DNA from 4 places in the Streptomyces sp. Da 82-17 genome. Region 1 is predicted to be linked to each of the others. Evidence: riboswitches for the same ligand, from Rfam matches in the RefSeq annotation. Region 1 holds a riboswitch; each other region holds the start of a gene.
The links. A riboswitch is a leader RNA that binds a small molecule or an ion and turns the genes downstream of it on or off. The one in region 1 is predicted to bind cyclic di-AMP.
Positions count from the first base shown of each region.

Region 2: linked by a shared signal. The riboswitch ahead of ACIDOF_RS31915 (transglycosylase SLT domain-containing protein) and the one ahead of ACIDOF_RS14945 (NlpC/P60 family protein) in region 1 are both predicted to bind cyclic di-AMP.
Region 3: linked by a shared signal. The riboswitch ahead of ACIDOF_RS26215 (transglycosylase family protein) and the one ahead of ACIDOF_RS14945 (NlpC/P60 family protein) in region 1 are both predicted to bind cyclic di-AMP.
Region 4: linked by a shared signal. The riboswitch ahead of ACIDOF_RS24230 (peptidoglycan DD-metalloendopeptidase family protein) and the one ahead of ACIDOF_RS14945 (NlpC/P60 family protein) in region 1 are both predicted to bind cyclic di-AMP.

Region 1 is NZ_JBJURH010000007.1:266,322-270,524, reverse strand. It holds gene pcrA (DNA helicase PcrA) at 1-1,278, opposite strand, end outside; cyclic di-AMP (ydaO/yuaA leader) riboswitch at 1,530-1,709, shown strand; gene ACIDOF_RS14945 (NlpC/P60 family protein) at 1,716-2,900, shown strand; gene ACIDOF_RS14940 (hypothetical protein) at 2,975-3,328, opposite strand; gene ACIDOF_RS14935 (NlpC/P60 family protein) at 3,653-4,203, shown strand, end outside.
Region 2 is NZ_JBJURH010000025.1:39,658-43,860, reverse strand. It holds gene ACIDOF_RS31920 (sugar porter family MFS transporter) at 1-986, shown strand, start outside; gene ACIDOF_RS31915 (transglycosylase SLT domain-containing protein) at 1,110-1,880, opposite strand; cyclic di-AMP (ydaO/yuaA leader) riboswitch at 1,885-2,049, opposite strand; gene ACIDOF_RS31910 (class I SAM-dependent methyltransferase) at 2,602-3,189, shown strand; gene ACIDOF_RS31905 (hypothetical protein) at 3,236-3,472, opposite strand; gene ACIDOF_RS31900 (MBL fold metallo-hydrolase) at 3,673-4,203, shown strand, end outside.
Region 3 is NZ_JBJURH010000017.1:93,049-97,251, forward strand. It holds gene ACIDOF_RS26205 (FtsB family cell division protein) at 1-302, opposite strand, end outside; gene eno (phosphopyruvate hydratase) at 393-1,673, opposite strand; gene ACIDOF_RS26215 (transglycosylase family protein) at 2,012-2,710, opposite strand; cyclic di-AMP (ydaO/yuaA leader) riboswitch at 2,715-2,929, opposite strand; gene ACIDOF_RS26220 (transglycosylase family protein) at 3,164-4,042, opposite strand.
Region 4 is NZ_JBJURH010000015.1:48,466-52,668, forward strand. It holds gene ACIDOF_RS24225 (amidohydrolase) at 152-1,420, shown strand; gene ACIDOF_RS24230 (peptidoglycan DD-metalloendopeptidase family protein) at 1,504-2,406, opposite strand; cyclic di-AMP (ydaO/yuaA leader) riboswitch at 2,411-2,569, opposite strand; gene ACIDOF_RS24235 (tyrosine-protein phosphatase) at 3,029-3,826, shown strand; gene ACIDOF_RS24240 (DUF6126 family protein) at 3,845-3,961, opposite strand; gene ACIDOF_RS24245 (helix-turn-helix domain-containing protein) at 4,021-4,203, opposite strand, start outside.

The DNA.
Region 1 (4,203 bases):
GAACACCGCGACGTCTCCGGCCTTCGCCTCGCCCGCGTCGGTGAGGCGGTCGATCTCCTCGGCGACGAACTGCGCCTCGTCGTGCTCGGTGTCCGCGACATAGCCCGTGATGCGGGCGCCCTCACCGGCGTTGGTCCAGAGGTTCTTGGGGCGGCGGCTCTCGTTCCGCTCGATGACGGCGTTGGCGGCGGAGAGGATCGTCTGCGTGGAGCGGTAGTTCTGCTCCAGGAGGATCGTCGTCGCGTTCGGGTAGTCCTCCTCGAACTGGAGGATGTTGCGGATGGTGGCGCCGCGGAACGCGTAGATCGACTGGTCCGCGTCACCCACCACGCACAGCTCGGCGGGCTCGATCGCGGGGGCGCCGTCGGCCACCGGCTCGCCGTTCCCCACGAGTTCGCGCACCAGGGCGTACTGGGCGTGGTTGGTGTCCTGGTACTCGTCGACCATGACGTGGCGGAAGCGGCGGCGGTAGTGCTCGGCGACGTCCGGGAACGCCTGGAGCAGGTGGACCGTCGTCATGATCAGGTCGTCGAAGTCCAGGGCGTTCGCCTCGCGGAGGCGCTGCTGGTACATCGTGTACGCCTGCGCCAGGTTCTTCTCGAAGCCGTCGGCGGCCTGACCGGCGAAGGTCTCCTCGTCGATGAGCTCGTTCTTGAGGTTGGAGATCTTCGCGCTGAAGGACTTGGGCGGGAAGCGCTTCGGGTCCAGGTCGAGGTCGCGGCAGACCAGGGCCATCAGGCGCTTGGAGTCGGCGGCGTCGTAGATCGAGAACGAGGAAGTGAAGCCGAGGCGCTTGGACTCGCGGCGCAGGATCCGCACGCAGGCGCTGTGGAAGGTCATCACCCACATCGCGTTGGCCCGCGGGCCGACCAGGTCGGAGACGCGTTCCTTCATCTCGCCGGCGGCCTTGTTCGTGAACGTGATCGCGAGGATCTGGCCCGGGTGGACGTCCCGCTCCGCGAGGAGGTGGGCGATGCGGTGGGTGAGGACGCGGGTCTTGCCGGAGCCCGCACCCGCGACGATGAGCAGCGGGGTGCCGGAGTGCACGACGGCCGCGCGCTGGTTGTCGTTCAGCCCCTCCAGCAGGGTCGCCGGATCGACCGCGGGGCGGGGGGCGCCGTCGCGGTAGTACGCGTCCCTGGGCGGGGGCGCGTCGAAGCGGCCGCCGAAGAGGTCGTCCGGAATCTGCTCCGGCGCGGGCTCCTCGGGCGGCGGCGGGGGCCCGTCGTCCTTGGGCTGGAGGTCCGCCAGGAAGCTGTCGTCAAAGAGGCTGCTCATCGCCTACCGAGTCTAGGCGGACGCACTGACAGCCCGACCCCGGTTCCCCGAGCCCACCCCCGCCCTCCCCCGGGCCGCCCCTCTGCCGTACGGCGAACAGGCCCGGTCGAGCCGTGTTCACCCGCTCACACAGAGCGAAAGTCACGAAAATGTATCGGGCCTATCGGACACCAACCTTCACAGCTGGCACACGAGTTGGCTACTTTGCTGGCGGGCCGCACGTCCCCCCGCCGGCGAAAAACGCCGGGAGCGCGCGGCCTGCGCCGAGTCCGGTGCGCCCCACGCGGGCAGCCGGAGCCGGGGACCCACCTTCACATCCGGGGTGAATCGGTCCCGTACAAGAGCACAACGTACGAGACCGTAGGGCAGCCCTTCCGAACCATCCGCCCGAACCCGACAGCTAACCCGGTAGGCGGCCAACGGAAGGAGCGCCTCCTTTGGCGTCGCACCGCAAGCCGCGGTCCAGGCCGGGTCTGATACGGACGTCCCAGGCCGTCGGCATCACCACCGCCGCTCTCACCTCCGTCGCCCTGCTGTCGCAGACCGCGGGCGCCGCACCGGCCGAGCCGAAGCCGTCCCTCGAAGAGGTCCAGAAGAAGGTCGACGACCTGTACCGGCAGGCAGGCGTCGCCACGCAGAAGTACAACGCCGCCAAGGAGCGAACCGACCGGCAGCGCGGCGAGGTCGACGGGCTGCTCGACCAGGTCGCCGAGCGCACCGACAAGGTCAACGAGGCGCGGCGCGAGCTCGGTTCGCTCGCCGCGGCCCAGTACCGCCACGGCGGCACCTCGGAGACCGCGCATCTGCTCCTCGCCGACGACCCGCAGGAGATGTTCGACCAGCGGCAGCTGATGAACCGCCTCAGCGACCGGCAGAAGCGCGCCGTCGACGACTACGAGGCGCTGCAGCGCGAGGCCTCCGCCGAACGCGGCAAGGCCCAGAAGAGCCTGGAGACGCTGACCGAGTCGCAGGCCGACCTCCGGGAGAGCAAGCGGGCCGTGCAGGCCAAGCTCTCCGAGGCACGCGAACTGCTGTCGAAGCTGACCGCAGAGGAGAAGGCGCGGCTCGCCGCGATCGAGCGGGAGAAGGAGGCCGCGGCCAAGCGCAAGGCGGAGGAGCTCGCGCGGCAGCAGGCCGAGGAGGAGCGCAGGCGCCAGGCCGAGGAGGAGGCGCGGCAGGAGCAGGAGGAACAGGAGCAGGACTCCGGCTCGGGCTCCGACTCCGGCTCGGGCTCCGGTTCGGATTCTGGTTCCGGCACGGACACCTCGTACGCCGCCAAGGCGGAGAAGGTGATCGCCTTCGCGGAGGCGCAGATCGGCAAGCCGTACGTGTGGGGCGCGACCGGGCCCGACTCGTACGACTGCTCCGGGCTCACGCAGGACGCCTGGCAGGCGGCAGGGATCTCGCTGCCGCGCACCACCTGGGACCAGGTGAAGGTCGGCACGACCGTGAAGACGGCCGACGCACAACCCGGTGACCTGGTGTTCTTCTACGACGACATCAGCCACGTCGGGATCTACATCGGCGACGGCAAGATGATCCACGCCCCGAAGCCGGGGACGAACGTACGCGTCGAGTCGATCTACTACATGCCGATCCACAGCGTGGTGCGGCCGGCCTGAGCCGGTTCTGCCCGGTACGCGCAAGGGCCCGGACCGTTTTCCGGTCCGGGCCCTTGCGCGTGTGTGCGGAGCCGCTACGTCCAGAGCGTCGCGAGGAAGATGTTGACGGTGGTGAGCGCGCCCACCGTCACGAACATCCCCTTGTCCACCTTCTCCTCGTCGCGCTTCACGTAGACGAGGCCGAGGATCACGATCAGCAGGGCCAGCTTCACGCCGATCTTGATGTTGTTGACCGTCTGGTCGTCGGCCTGGTTGAGGCCGACCAGGGCCACACCGGTGACCAGCATCGTCAGCGCACCGTGCAGCATCGCGGGGGTGAACCGTGCCGTGCCCGCGCCCATCGCCTTCATCTGGGTCAGGAAGCCGCCGAGGAGGGAGGCGATGCCGATGATGTGCAGGGCGACGAACACGTTGATGAGTACGTCCATGGAGCGGAGCCTAGCCGGGCACATATCAGCACTCGGCAGGGAGGTCTCGGCGTACCGCGAAATCGGTCGCAGGAGCGTCAAAAACCGGCACCACGCGCGCGTGCGGCCGGTCAATTGCAGTCGGGCGGCACTCTCTGCGGCCAGTTGCGCACATTCCGTCATCGGCCCGTGACTCCGAGGTTTAGCGTCCTTGGCCAGGTGACCGGCACGCACCAACGCCGCCCCCGCCCCGTAGGGCGGCAGCCGGTCGCCCCCGCCGAGAAGTCCGGCGGCGGCCCGCTCCCCCTGTGCGGGTCGCCGCCGGACGCGTGAGGAAGTGGATCAGTGGCCGCGCAACCCAGGCAACGCAAGCACCGAAAACCCAAGCAGCGCTCGATCAGCGGCCATACGGCCCGCACCGCCGCCACCCTGGCCATCGCCGGAGCGGCCTCCGGTGCGGCGCTCCAGGGCACCGGGCACGCGGAGCCCCGGCTCACCGCGGCGCAGGTGAAGGCCAAGGTCGACAAGCTGTACCACGAGGCGGAGATCGCCACCGAGAAGTACAACGGCGTCAAGGAGCGGGCCGAGGCCGCCGAGGACCGCGTCGACGAGCTGCAGGACGAGGCCGCCCGCAGGACCGAACGCCTCAACTCCGCGCGTACCGCGCTCGGTTCGGCCGCAGCCCAGCAGTACCGCACCGGCGCGATCGCGCCCTCCCTGCAGCTCGCCCTCGCCTCCGACCCGGACGGCTACCTGGACCGGGTGATGCGCGCCGACCGCGCGGGTGCACGGCAGGCCGCCGACGTCCGGCGGGTCCAGGGTCAGCTGCGCGATCTGGACCGGCTGCGCGCCGAGGCCGACCGCGAGAGCGGCGAACTCTCCGCGCACCGGGCGAA
Region 2 (4,203 bases), on a different contig from region 1:
CGGTGCCCGCGTACATCGCCGAGATCGCCCCGGCCCGCTCCCGCGGCCGGCTGGTGTCGCTCAACCAACTCATGATCACGGTCGGGATCTTCGTCTCGTACCTGGTCGGCTATCTCTTCGACGACGGTGAGGGCTGGCGCTGGATGCTGGGGCTCGGGCTGCTGCCCGCGCTCGCGATGTTCGCCGGCGTGCTGCGCCTCGCGGAGAGCCCGCGCTGGCTCCTCGACCGCGGCCGCCGCGACGAGGCCCGCGCCGCGCTGCTCCGCACCCGTACGCCCGAGGCCGCCGACGCCGAACTCGCCGAGATCGAGGCGCTGTCCGCGGCCGAGACCCGCACCAGCTACCGCGATCTGCTGCGCCCCGCGATGCGTCCCGCCGTAATCCTCGGCGTGGTCGTCGCGGCCACCAACCAGCTGGTCGGCGTCAACGCGGTCATCTACTACGCGCCGACCATGCTCAAGCAGGCCGGTTTCGGCAGCTCCGCCGCGATCCTCTCCTCGCTCGGCATCGGCCTGGTCAACATGTGCCTGACGTTCGTGGCGCTGCTGCTCGTCGACCGGGTCGGCCGCCGCCCGCTGCTGCTCGGCGGCACGTCGGTCGTGGTCCTGGCGCTCGTGCTGCTCGGCGCGCTGTACCTGATGGGCGACGACGGGCGCCCCGTCTCCGGCGGCCTGCTCGTGGCCGGGCTCTGCCTGTACATCGCGGCGTTCGCGCCCAGCCTCGGCCTCGCGATCTGGCTCATCAACAGCGAGATCTTCCCGACGGCGGTACGCGGCAAGGCCAGCTCCTTCGGCAACGTCACCCACTGGGGCCTCGACTTCGCCATCTCCCTCACCGTCCTCACCACCATCAACGCCCTCACGCCCACCGGTCTGTTCTGGATCTACGGTCTCTTCGGCCTGCTCGGCGTGGTCTACCTGCACCGCAAGCTGCCGGAGACGAAGGGCCGCAGCCTGGAGGACATCTCGGCGTCGCTGCGGGGCTGACGCGCCTCGCCATGTCATGCGCGGAGGGGGCGTCACGACGGCGGAGACTTCCGCTGCCGTGACGCCCCCTCCGAGGCGGTCGCCGTGGCCGACGGGACGAACCCGTCCGGCCCGACTGCTCGTTTAGTACGGGCCGTTGACGTTGTCGATCGAGCCGTAGCGGTCCGCCGCGTAGTTGCAGGCGGCGGTGATGTTGGCGACCGGGTCGAAGCTGTCGGTCGACGTGCCGGGCACGTGGTAGGCCTCGAAGGTGGGGGCGATGACCTGCAGCAGACCCTTGGACGGGGTGCCGTTCTGGGCGTTGATGTCCCAGTTGTTCATGGCCAGCGGGTTGCCGGAGGACTCCCGCATGATGTTGCGGTGGATGCCCTCGTACGTGCCGGGGATGCCGTGCTGGGCCATGATGTCGAGCGACTCGCGGATCCAGCCGTCGAGGTCGTTGGTGTACGCCTTCTTCGCCGCGGCGGGCTGCACCTCGGTGGCGCCCTTGCGCTCGGAGCGGTCGGCGCGCTCGGCGGAGGCACGGGAGGCGTCGGCCTTCTCGGCCTTCTTGCCGAGGGTGAGCTTCAGGCCGGGGTGGATGAGGCCCGGGTTGTCGCCGAGGGCGTCGCGGTTGGCCTCGTACAGCTTCTTCCAGCCGCCGCTGAGGGAGTGCTCCCGGGCGATCGCGGAGAGGGAGTCACCCGCGACGACGGTGTACGTCTTCGCGGCGGCCGGCTTCGCGGCCGGGCTCGCCTGAACGGCCTCGGCCTTGGCCGCACCCGCGGGCGCCGCGCTCGCCGCGGTCGCGCCGATCACCGGAAGTACGAGCGCTGCTCCGCCGGTCCCCACGAAGGCGATTCCCCGGTTGAGCGAACGGGACTTGGGGCGGCGGTGCTTTCCCTTTGCAGGCATGACGAATTCCTCTCCGTCGCCTACGAGGTGAGCTGTCGGGTTCGGACGGGAGATGTCCGGTCGCACTGCGCATGCGACTTCACCCCAAGCCGTTCCGGACGTGCCGGACCGGCGACTTACCTGGGTCCCCCGCTCCTGCCGTGCGTAAGTGAGTCGGTGTGAGGTTCTCCGGGCGGCGGCAGGATTCGGCGTTCCGTCCGGATTCACGGTGACGTTAGGCGAGAAAGTCGCGGAGGAACAAGGTCGGAAATTGAACGGGGAATGTACGGAGCGCATTCATGTGTCCTGGAACACGCCGCCCGCCGAGATCGAAAAGGCTCAACTCGCTTTGCGGGAACCGGATGTGCGTTTTCGGCGTCTGTCGGGGGGACGGTTGTTCCGTGTGACCCGTCTCACTGAATTCGATACGGCCGTGAAATGCGGAAGTCGGGCGAATCTGACGGGCAATTCAGGTGCTGTGTCACCAATATGGGCGCTAATTTATGTAAGCCGCCAATGCTGTAATGAGGTGACTTAATCGGGCGAACTCGGACATAGGTGAGCGGGTGGGGGTGAGCGGGATCGGGTGGGGCGACTTGGGGCACCGGGTGGGCGCCGGCGGCGGGTCGCGGCCCCGTGCGGGCGCGCGTAGCTTGACGGCTGTGGGGTCCGGCGACGGAGTGGGCCGCGGGGCTCGGTGGTCGGGGGCTCGTCGGTCGGAGCGCGAGGAGGAGTGAGGGACGTGGACGCGAACGCCTGGGACGAGCGGTACGGCGCGGAGGAACGCGTATGGCCCGCCGAGCCCAACCTGTGGGTCGTCCGTGAGACCTCCGAACTCCCGCCCGGCCGCGCCCTCGACCTCGCCGCCGGGGAGGGGCGCAACGCCCTGTGGCTGGCCCGCCGGGGCTGGAGCGTCGACGCGGTCGACTTCTCACCCGTCGCCGTACGGCGCATGGCCGACCTCGCAGAACGCCAACAGGCCGATGTGCACGCCGAGTTGGCCGACGTGACGCGCTACGCCCCGCAGGAGTCCGCGTACGACCTGGTGCTCCTCTCCTACCTCCAGCTCCCTCGGCAGGATATGGAGGGGGTCCTCGACACCGCCTGCCGTGTCGCCCGGCCCGGAGCGACCCTGCTCCTCGTCGGCCACGACATCAGCAACCTCGACCACGGCATCGGCGGCCCCCAGGACCTGCAGGTCCTCTCCAGTACGGACCAGGTCACCGCGGCCTGGGAGCCGTACGCCGACATCGCCGTCGCCGAGGTCGCCCGCCGCCCCGTGGGGGACGCGGCGGCCCTGGACACGGTGGTACGAGCGGTCCGCCGCTGAGGCGTACTCCGGGTTCTCCGGGTTCTCGGGGTTCTCCGGGGCCTTGTCACAGCCCTGAGGGGTGGGCGGGCAGCCACTCGGCGTGCCGCCCCCGCATCCGGTCCCGCTCGGCCGCATCGGCCTCGTCCTCCGCGTACCGCTTCGAGCCCGGCAGGCTGTGGAAGCGCACCCAGGCGTCCCGGTACGGGCCGCGCAGCTCATGGCCCACAGGCGGGCACAGCGGCCGGTGCCGCGCCCACAGTTCCGTCGACGCCGACGCCTCCTCGCCCCGTACGGCCCCCACGTCTCCGCTCCTCCCTCTGCGCTCTGCGTTCCCGCTGCGCTGTGTTCCCGCTGCTCCCGGCAGTGGCGAGAGTGCCGCACCCCAGGCGGTTGTCGGGTCCGTCACGTGCTCACAGCCCCGGAAATATACCCCCGGGGGTAATGCTGTTAAGGTGAGTGACATACCCCGGGGGGTAATTTTCGTCCGTGAGGAGTTTCCCTGTGTTCTTCGTCGACACCATCGAGCTCGAGGGCCTCGGCAACCGCAGCTACCTGGCCGGCGGCGAGCGCGCGGCAGTGGCCGTGGACCCGCCGCGGGACATCGACCAGGTCCTGGCCGCGGCCGCGCGGCGGGGCGTGCGCATCACCCACGTCGTGGAGACGCACATCCACAACGACTACGTGACCGGCGGCCTGGAGCTCGCCCGCCTCACCGGCGCCGCCTACCTGGTCCCGGCCGGCGCGCACGTCTCCTTCGCCCGGACCCCCGTGGCCGACGGGGACACCGTCGACGTCGACACGGACCTCGCCCTGGCCGCCGTCGCCACCCCCGGCCACACCCCGCACCACACCGCGTACGTGCTCAGCGACGCCGGCCGCCCGGTCGCCGCGTTCACCGGCGGCTCCCTGCTCATCGGCACGGTCGGCCGCCCCGACCTGGTCGAACCCCGCCTGACCGAGCAGCTGGCCCGCGCCCAGCACGCCTCCGCCCACCGGCTCGCCGACGCCCTGCCCGACGACACCGCGGTGCTG
Region 3 (4,203 bases), on a different contig from region 1:
TACGCCGGGTCGCGCCAGCGGGCCTTGGCGTCCTTGAGCTTCTCGGTCTGCTCGCGGGCCTCGGCCAGCTTCTGCTCCTGCTCCGCGATGTCGGCGCGCTGCGCCACCCACTGCCGCATCGGGTACGCGAGCGCCACGATCAGCGAGCAGACGACGAGGGCGAGGAGCGCGGCGCGGCCGGTGAGGCGGGAGCGGCGGGCCTGCCGTTTGGTCTGGGAGCGGTAGACCCGGGCGGCCGTCTGCTCGCCGAGCAACCGGATCCTGGTCGCGGTGGAGAACCGGTCCCGGTCCTTCACGGCCATGTCCCCGCCTCCCGTTCACACGCACGTACGTCCCCGCACACGGTACGGGACCGGGTGCGGGGACGTACGTAACTACCTGGTGACTACGGCTCAGCCCTTGAAGCGCGGGAAGGCGCTGCGGCCGGCGTAGACCGCGGCGTCGTCGAGGATCTCCTCGATGCGCAGCAGCTGGTTGTACTTGGCGACGCGCTCGGAGCGGGCCGGGGCGCCGGTCTTGATCTGGCCGCAGTTGGTGGCGACGGCCAGGTCGGCGATGGTGACGTCCTCGGTCTCGCCGGAGCGGTGGGACATCATGCACTTGAAGCCGTTGCGCTGGGCCAGCTCGACGGCGTCCAGGGTCTCGGTCAGCGAACCGATCTGGTTGACCTTGACGAGCAGGGCGTTGGCCGAGTTCTCCTCGATGCCGCGGGCCAGGCGCTCCGGGTTGGTGACGAACAGGTCGTCGCCGACGAGCTGGACCTTGGAGCCGAGCTTCTCGGTGATGACGTTCCAGCCGGCCCAGTCGTCCTCGAACAGCGGGTCCTCGATGGAGACGAGCGGGTACGCGGAGACGAGCTCCTCGTAGTACTCCGTCATCTCGGCGGCGGAGCGGTCCTTGCCCTCGAAGTTGTACTTGCCGTCCTTGTAGAACTCGGAGGCGGCGACGTCGAGGGCGAGGGCGATCTGCTGGCCGGGAACGTAACCGGCCTCCTTGATGGCCTCGAGGATGAGGTCGAGGGCCTCGCGGTTGGAGCCGAGGTTCGGGGCGAAGCCGCCCTCGTCGCCGAGGCCGGTGGCCAGGCCCTTGCTCTTCAGGACCTTCTTCAGCGTGTGGTAGACCTCGGTGCCCCAGCGCAGCGCCTCGGAGAAGGACTCCGCGCCGATCGGGGCGATCATGAACTCCTGGATGTCCACGTTGGAGTCGGCGTGCGAGCCGCCGTTCAGGATGTTCATCATCGGCACCGGCAGCAGGTGCGCGTTCGGGCCGCCGAGGTAACGGAACAGCGGCAGGTCGCTCGCCTCGGAGGCGGCGTGGGCGACGGCGAGGGAGACGCCCAGGATGGCGTTGGCGCCGAGCGAGCCCTTGTTGTCGGTGGCGTCCAGGTCGAACATGGCCTGGTCGATCAGGCGCTGCTCGGTGGCGTCGTAGCCGACCAGCTCCGGGCCGATCTGCTCGATGACCGCGAGGACGGCCTTCTCGACACCCTTGCCCTGGTAACGGTTCGGGTCACCGTCACGGAGTTCGATGGCCTCGAAGGCACCGGTGGAGGCGCCGGACGGGACGGCGGCACGGCCGGTGCTCCCGTCGTCGAGGCCGACCTCGACCTCGACCGTGGGGTTGCCTCGGGAGTCCAGGATTTCCCGGGCTACGACGACGTCGATGGACGGCACGAGCATCTCCTTCTGGGATGTGACGCAAGCTGTGCTTGCACGAGGGCCGCGCCCTTGCGGCCGACCTTCTTTGCCTTGCGTCTCACGAGCCTAACCGCCCGCTGAGGCTCGGCCACCCGGCCGCCCGCCCGCTGGGACGAAAAGAGGCCCGAAGAATCGCATTGCGGGGCAAAAGAGCAACAACACTACCGAGCGGTACGCGGGTGTGCGCCACCCCGCTCAACAGCGCACGCGGTGGTGCAGGCGGTACGGCACGCGGTACGGGCATGCCCCCGCCCCGGCGCGTACGGGGGAATGCACGCCGGGGCGGGGAGTGTGGGGGGCGCCGCGCGGGCCGCTTACTTCAGGTGCAGCTGCTGGCCCGGGTAGATGAAGTCGGCGTCGTCGACGATGTCCTTGTTCAGGTCGAACAGCTTCGCCCAGCCGCCCTTGACGTCGTGCGCCTCGGCGATGGAGGAGAGGGTGTCGCCCTTCTTCACCTTGTACTCGCCGTCGCCCTTCTTGACCTTCTTGCCGGTCGGGGTCTCGACGGTCTTCTGCGGGGCGCGCTCCTGCGAGCGGGAGGCGGGCTGCTCGGCCTTGCGCTCGGGCTGCGGGGCGGCCTGCTGCTGCGGGGCCTGCTCGGCGGGCTGCGCCGAACCGCCGCCGTCGTAGGCGGCGTTGGAGAGGCCGGTGCCGCAGTTCGGCCAGGCGCCCTTGCCCTGTCCGGCGAGGACCTTCTCGCCGATCTCTATCTGCTGGGCCTTGGTGGCCTGGTCGGCGGTGGCCGCGTACTTGGTGCCGCCGTAGGCGTTCCAGGTGGAGGCCGAGAACTGCAGGCCGCCGTAGTAGCCGTTGCCGGTGTTGATGGACCAGTTGCCGCCGGCCTCGCACTGGGCCACGGCGTCCCACTCGGAGGCGGTGGCGGCGGAGGCGGAGCCCGCGGTGGCCAGCGGGGCGGCGACCGCGGCGCCGGCGACACCGGCGAGCGCGAGGGCGCGGCCGGCCTTCTCGGCCTTGGTCAGACGACGGTGCTTGCCCTTGCCGGAGAACAGCATGGAGTAATCCCCTCACCGACGCCTGCGAGGTGAGCTGTCGGGTTCGGGCCGTGTGAGTTGCCCGGCCGCCTCGTTCCGTACACCCCGAAATCCGGGACATACGCGGCGACTTCACCCCAAGCCGTTCCCTGCACCGCTGCGGGCTCCGCGTGGAGCCTCAACGGCCGGGCCCGGCGCAAACCTTGGGTCCCCCGCTCCTGCCTACGGCGCTTGACGCGACGACTGTTCCCAAGGGCCGCCGGCAGGATTCGGCGTGACGGCCATCGGGGCCCGCCAGTGGCGAGCGGTGACGACCGTAGCCGTGCGCTCGGTGGAAATACCAAGCCGATCAGGGCTGATGAGACTCATCTCTCACCCCGGGCGAAGTGTCTTTATAACGGACATTCAGCAGCGAACTGCCGCCGGATTCCGCCCAGTTTCACCCTGCTCGCACCCACACCGGCCGGCCGCCGGTCAGCCGAGGTCGAGCCGCTGGCCAGGGAGGATGAGGTCCGGGTCGGAGCCGATCGCGTCCTCGTTGGCGGCGTAGAGCGCGGGCCAACCGCCGTCGACGCCACGGGCGTCGGCGATCGCGGAGAGGCTGTCGCCGACGCGGACCGTGTACGCGCCTTCGGCGTCGCCGCGGGAGCCGTCGCCGCGCGAGGCGTGCCGGCCCGAGGAGTTGGAGTCGCGACCCTCCTCCGGGGAGTCCGGGGACTCGGGGGCGGGTTCGCCGCGATGCTTTCCGGAGCCGTTCTGGCCGGAGTTGCCCGTTTCGTCCGCGCTGTCGCCGCTGCCCTTGCCGTCGGATCCGCCGCCCGTCCCGCCGTCCGCCTCGCCGTCCGTTTCGCCCTTTGTGTCGTCTGACGGGGCGTCGGTCGGGGAGTCGGTCGGGGTGTCCGCGGGCTCCTCGACGGAGGTGTCGCCGGGCGGGGTCGGGTCCTCGGCTGAGGGGTCGTCCGACGGGAACTCGGTGGGCTCCTCGCTCGGCTCCTCGCTCGGCTGGTCCGACTGGTCGCCGTCCGCGGGGTCGGTGAGCGGGAAGCCGGCGACCAGGCCGCAGGTGGGCCAGGCCAGCGGCCCGCGCTCGGCGAGCACGTTCTCCGCCACGGCCACCTGCTGGGCACGGCTGGCCAGGTCGGCGCTCGGGGCGTACTTCAGACCGCCGAAGGCCTCCCAGTCCGCCTGGGTCAACTGGAGGCCGCCGTAGTAGCCGTTGCCGGTGTCGGCGTTCCACACGCCGCCGCTCTCGCAGTCGGCGAGGCGGTCCCAGGTGTTGGCGTCGACGGTGGCGTCCGCGGCACTGGCGCCGGTCGCGCCGAGCAGCGGGATGGCGATCGCTGATCCGGTCACTCCGGCCGCGACCACGAGGGCCGGGGCCTGGCGGGGGCGTCGGTGACGACCGTTCCCGGAGAGCATGCGGTTCCCTTTCGCGCGACGACAGGCATGGCGTCTGCAGCCGTGGCGTGTGACAGCCGTGGCGTCCGAGCCGAGGGTGAAACGTAGCGACAGTC
Region 4 (4,203 bases), on a different contig from region 1:
ACCGGCGCCCGAGGCCGCGGCCGTCCGCGACGTCGCACCGCCGTCGCCCCGCCCCCGCCGAACCGATGTCTCACCGTCCCCGCCGAGGGGCATCACCGCAACGTGCCCGCGCCCGCCGAGCGCACCGCGCCCCGTACCGAGAGGGAGCCCCATGACCGCATCGCCCGCGCCGCTGCTCACCGGGATCGAGGACCGGCTCGCCTCCCTGCAGGACCTCTACCGCGATCTGCACGCCCACCCGGAGCTGTCCCACCAGGAGGTGCGGACGGCCGGGATCGTCGCCGCGCGGCTGCGGGAGCAGGGCTGGAGGGTCACCGAGGGCGTGGGCGGCACCGGCGTGGTCGGCACGCTCGCCAACGGGCCGGGCCCGGTCGTGCTGCTGCGCGCCGACATGGACGCCCTGCCGGTGCGCGAGGCCACCGGCCTGCCGTACGCGTCGACCCGTACCGCCGTGGACGCCGACGGGGAGACGGTCCCGGTGATGCACGCCTGCGGGCACGACCTGCACGTCACCTGCCTGCTCGGCGCGACCGCGCTGCTCGCCGCGAACCGGTCGGCCTGGCGCGGCACGGTCGTGGCGGTGTTCCAGCCCGCCGAGGAGGTCGGTGGCGCCCCCGCGATGCTCGACGACGGCTTCCTCGACCGCTTCCCGCGCGCCGACGTCTGCCTGGCCCAGCACGTGGCCCCCGCCCCGGCCGGGCTCGTCGCGCTCCGGCCCGGCCCGATGACGGCCGCGGCGGACGGCCTGGCGGTACGGCTGCACGGCCGGGGCGGGCACGGGTCGAGCCCGGCGTCGACGGTCGACCCGGTGGTGATGGCCGCCGCGGTCGTGCTGCGGCTGCAGACGGTGGTGTCCCGGGAGGTCGCCCCGGAGCGCACGGCCGTCCTCAGCGTGGGCTCGATCAACGCCGGGACGCGCGAGAACGTCATCCCGGACACCGCCGACCTGAAGCTGACCCTGCGCAGCACGACATCCGACGTACGGGAGCAGCTCCTCGCGGCCGTCGAGCGGATCGTGCAGGCGGAGGCGGCGGCGTCGGCGGCGCCGAAACCGCCCGAGACGACCCTGCTGAGCAGCTTCCCGGCGACGGTCAACGACCCGGCGGCGAGTGCGACCGTCGACGCCGCGTTCCGCACCGCGCTCGGCGCCGACGCGGTCCTGACGCTCCCTCAACCCCTCACCGGCGCCGAGGACTTCGGGGTGTTCGGCAGCGCCCTGGGCGTGCCGTCGGTGTACTGGGTCTTCGGCGGCCTCGACCCGGCCGGCTTCGCCGGGCTCGCCCCGGCCGACCTGGCGACCGGCCTCCCGCCCCACATCCCGCACAACCACTCCCCGCTGTTCGCCCCGGTACCGGAGCGGGCGGTGCGGGACGGGGTGCGCTGCCTGCTCCTCGCGGCGGGCGCGTGGCTGGTCCGGTGACGTTCAGGGCGTGTCCGAAACGTACGACGGACCGGCGCTCGGGATTCCCGAGTGCCGGTCCGCGTACGGGAGCAGACGCCGCGTCAGACAGTGACGCCGTGCGAGCGCAGGTACGCCAGCGGGTCGACGTCGGAGCCGTAGCTCGGGCCGGTGCGCACCTCGAAGTGCAGGTGCGGTCCGGTGGAGTTGCCGGTGGAGCCGGACAGGCCGATCTGCTGGCCGCCGCTGACGGTCTGGCCACTGGCCACGTTCAGGGAGGTCATGTGGGCGTACTGGGAGTAGTGCCCGTCGGCGTGCCGGATGACGACCTCGTTGCCGTACGAGCCGCTCCAGCCGGCGGAGACGACGGTGCCCTCGCCGATGGCCTTGATGGGCGTGCCGGTCGGGACGACGAAGTCGGTGCCGGTGTGGTAGCCGCTGGACCACATGCCGCCGGCGGTGCGGTACGCGGTGGAGACGGCGGCCTCGACCGGGGCGGTGAAGCCGTCCGCGGCGGCGGGCTCGGCCTCGGCCGGGGCCGACTCGGCCTTGGCGGGCTTCGCGGGCTCGGCCGCCTTGGCCGGGGCCTTCTTCGCGGCCTTGGGCGCCTCGGCCTTCGCACCGCCGACGGTCAGCTTCTGGCCGGGCAGGATCAGGCCCGGGTCACCGCCGACGACCTTGCGGTTGTCCTCGTACAGCCGCTTCCAGCCGCCGTCCACGTCGAGCTGCCGGGCGATCCCGGAGAGGGTGTCGCCGGAGACCACGGAGTACGACTCGGCGGCCTTGGAGGCGGCCTGCGGGGCGGTCTGCGGTGCGGCCTGCGCGGCGGACTGCGCGCCGGCGGCGGCCAGTTCGGTGGTGGCGGGGGCGGCCTCGGGGGCGGCGGCGTTCGCTCCGGTGGCACCGAGCAGCGGCAGCGCGAGCGCGGCCGAGCCGGTTCCGGCGACGGCGAAACCGCGGGTGAGGCGCAGGGACTTGGGACGGCGGTGCTTACCCTTCGCGGGCATGGCGAATTCCTCTCCGGCGCCTGCGAGGTGAGCTGTCGGGTTCGGGCTGGAGCTGCCCGGCCGCGTTTCCGCGACTTCACCCCAAGCCGCTCCGGTGGACCGGATCCGGCGTTTTACCGTGGGTCCCCCGCTCCTGCCGTGCACGGGTGGGTGTGCGGGAATCCGGACGGCGGCAGGATTGGGCGTCCGCCCGGACGTCGGCGACCGTAATGGAGCGAAGAGCGGGCCGACAAGGATTCAATTCCCGGGCCCGCACGGAACGGTGATCCTTTCTCGAATTCACGGTCACACTCCGTCGACACGGAAACTTCAAGGGCGTTCAGGCATAAGGAAATCGCCCGCCGGAGACCGCCACGCACCGTCACGAATATGATCCCGCTCACGACAGTTCGCCCCACCTCCCTTTACTCCAGGGCCAGTTACCGCGAACACCCTGAAACGGACATTGAAGGCGAACTGCAGAATGTGCGCCGATTGCCGCAAGCTCCCCAGCCCGTTCGCCGCACTTCCCCCCGCCCCCGGACAACTGCTTGCCCCAGGAACTCATGTCGTACGTGTGTCGTATCGTCGAAGACGCGCCCCGTCGACGAGCAGCGCCGACGGCCGAATGGGAGGAGCCCCCGTGACGCAGCAGGTCCCGTCGACAGAGCCCGAGCTCGCAGGGGTACGCAACTTCCGGGACCTCGGCGGGCTGCCGACCGTCGACGGGCGCCGGGTGCGGGCGGGACGCCTCTTCCGCAGCGGCCACCTCGCGCACGCCACGGAGGCGGACGCGGACTTCCTCGCCGGCCTCGGCCTGCACACGATCTTCGACTTCCGCAACGCCGCGGACCAGAAGCTGGAGGGCCAGGACGTCGCCCTGCCCGGCGTGCGGAACGTGAACCTGCCGCTGACCGACCCGGCCGACGGCGCCGAGTTCTGGAAGATGGTCCGCGAGGGCGACACGGCCCAGCTGCGCGGCCTGCTCTCCGACGGCAAGGCGGCGAACCGGATGATCACGTCGTACCGCACGATCATCAAGGAGCGCACGGCCGAGCACAGCCACGTCCTGCACGCGCTCGCCGAGGACAGCGTGCCGGCCCTGATGCACTGCGCCGCCGGCAAGGACCGCGCGGGCCTCTCCATCGCCGTCACGCTGCTCGCGGTCGGCGTCGAGCGCCCGGCGATCGAGGAGGACTACCTCCAGTCCAACGCGGCCCACCGGCGGTACAAGGTGCACCGCAGCAGCACCTCCCCCGACGCCATGTCCGACGAGGTGATGGAGCTCCTCAGCCCTCTCTTCGACGCCCGCGCCGAATACCTGGCGGCGGCGTTCACCACGATCGAGGAAACCTGGGGCACGGTCGACACGTATCTGGAACAGGGCCTGCGGATCACCCCGGAGATACGCGAACGCCTCCGCGCCAACCTGCTCGACTAGAACACCGCAGCGCCCGGATCACTGGTTCTGGCCGCCCAGGGTGAACAGCAGATAGACGAACGCCGCGAAGAGATGCCCCACGGCCACATAAATGATCAGCCGGACCCAGAGGCCACGGGGAAACTTCTCCTCCATGGAACGCCGGGCGGGCTGCTGCGCGGCATTCTCGCTGCCGATCGCGTCGTCTTCGGTGTTCATCGCGGTTCCCCTCGGGTGGGCCCGCCCAGGCACAACGCGGTGGCGGGGCTCTGCAGCAGCGTGTGGACGAAGAGGAGGTCGGCGCCGCCCTCGTCGGCGGCCCCGATCCGGTGCGGGGTGAGCGAGTCGAAGTGCGCGCTGTCCCCCGGGTCGAGCGTGTGCGCGGTGTCCCCGAGATG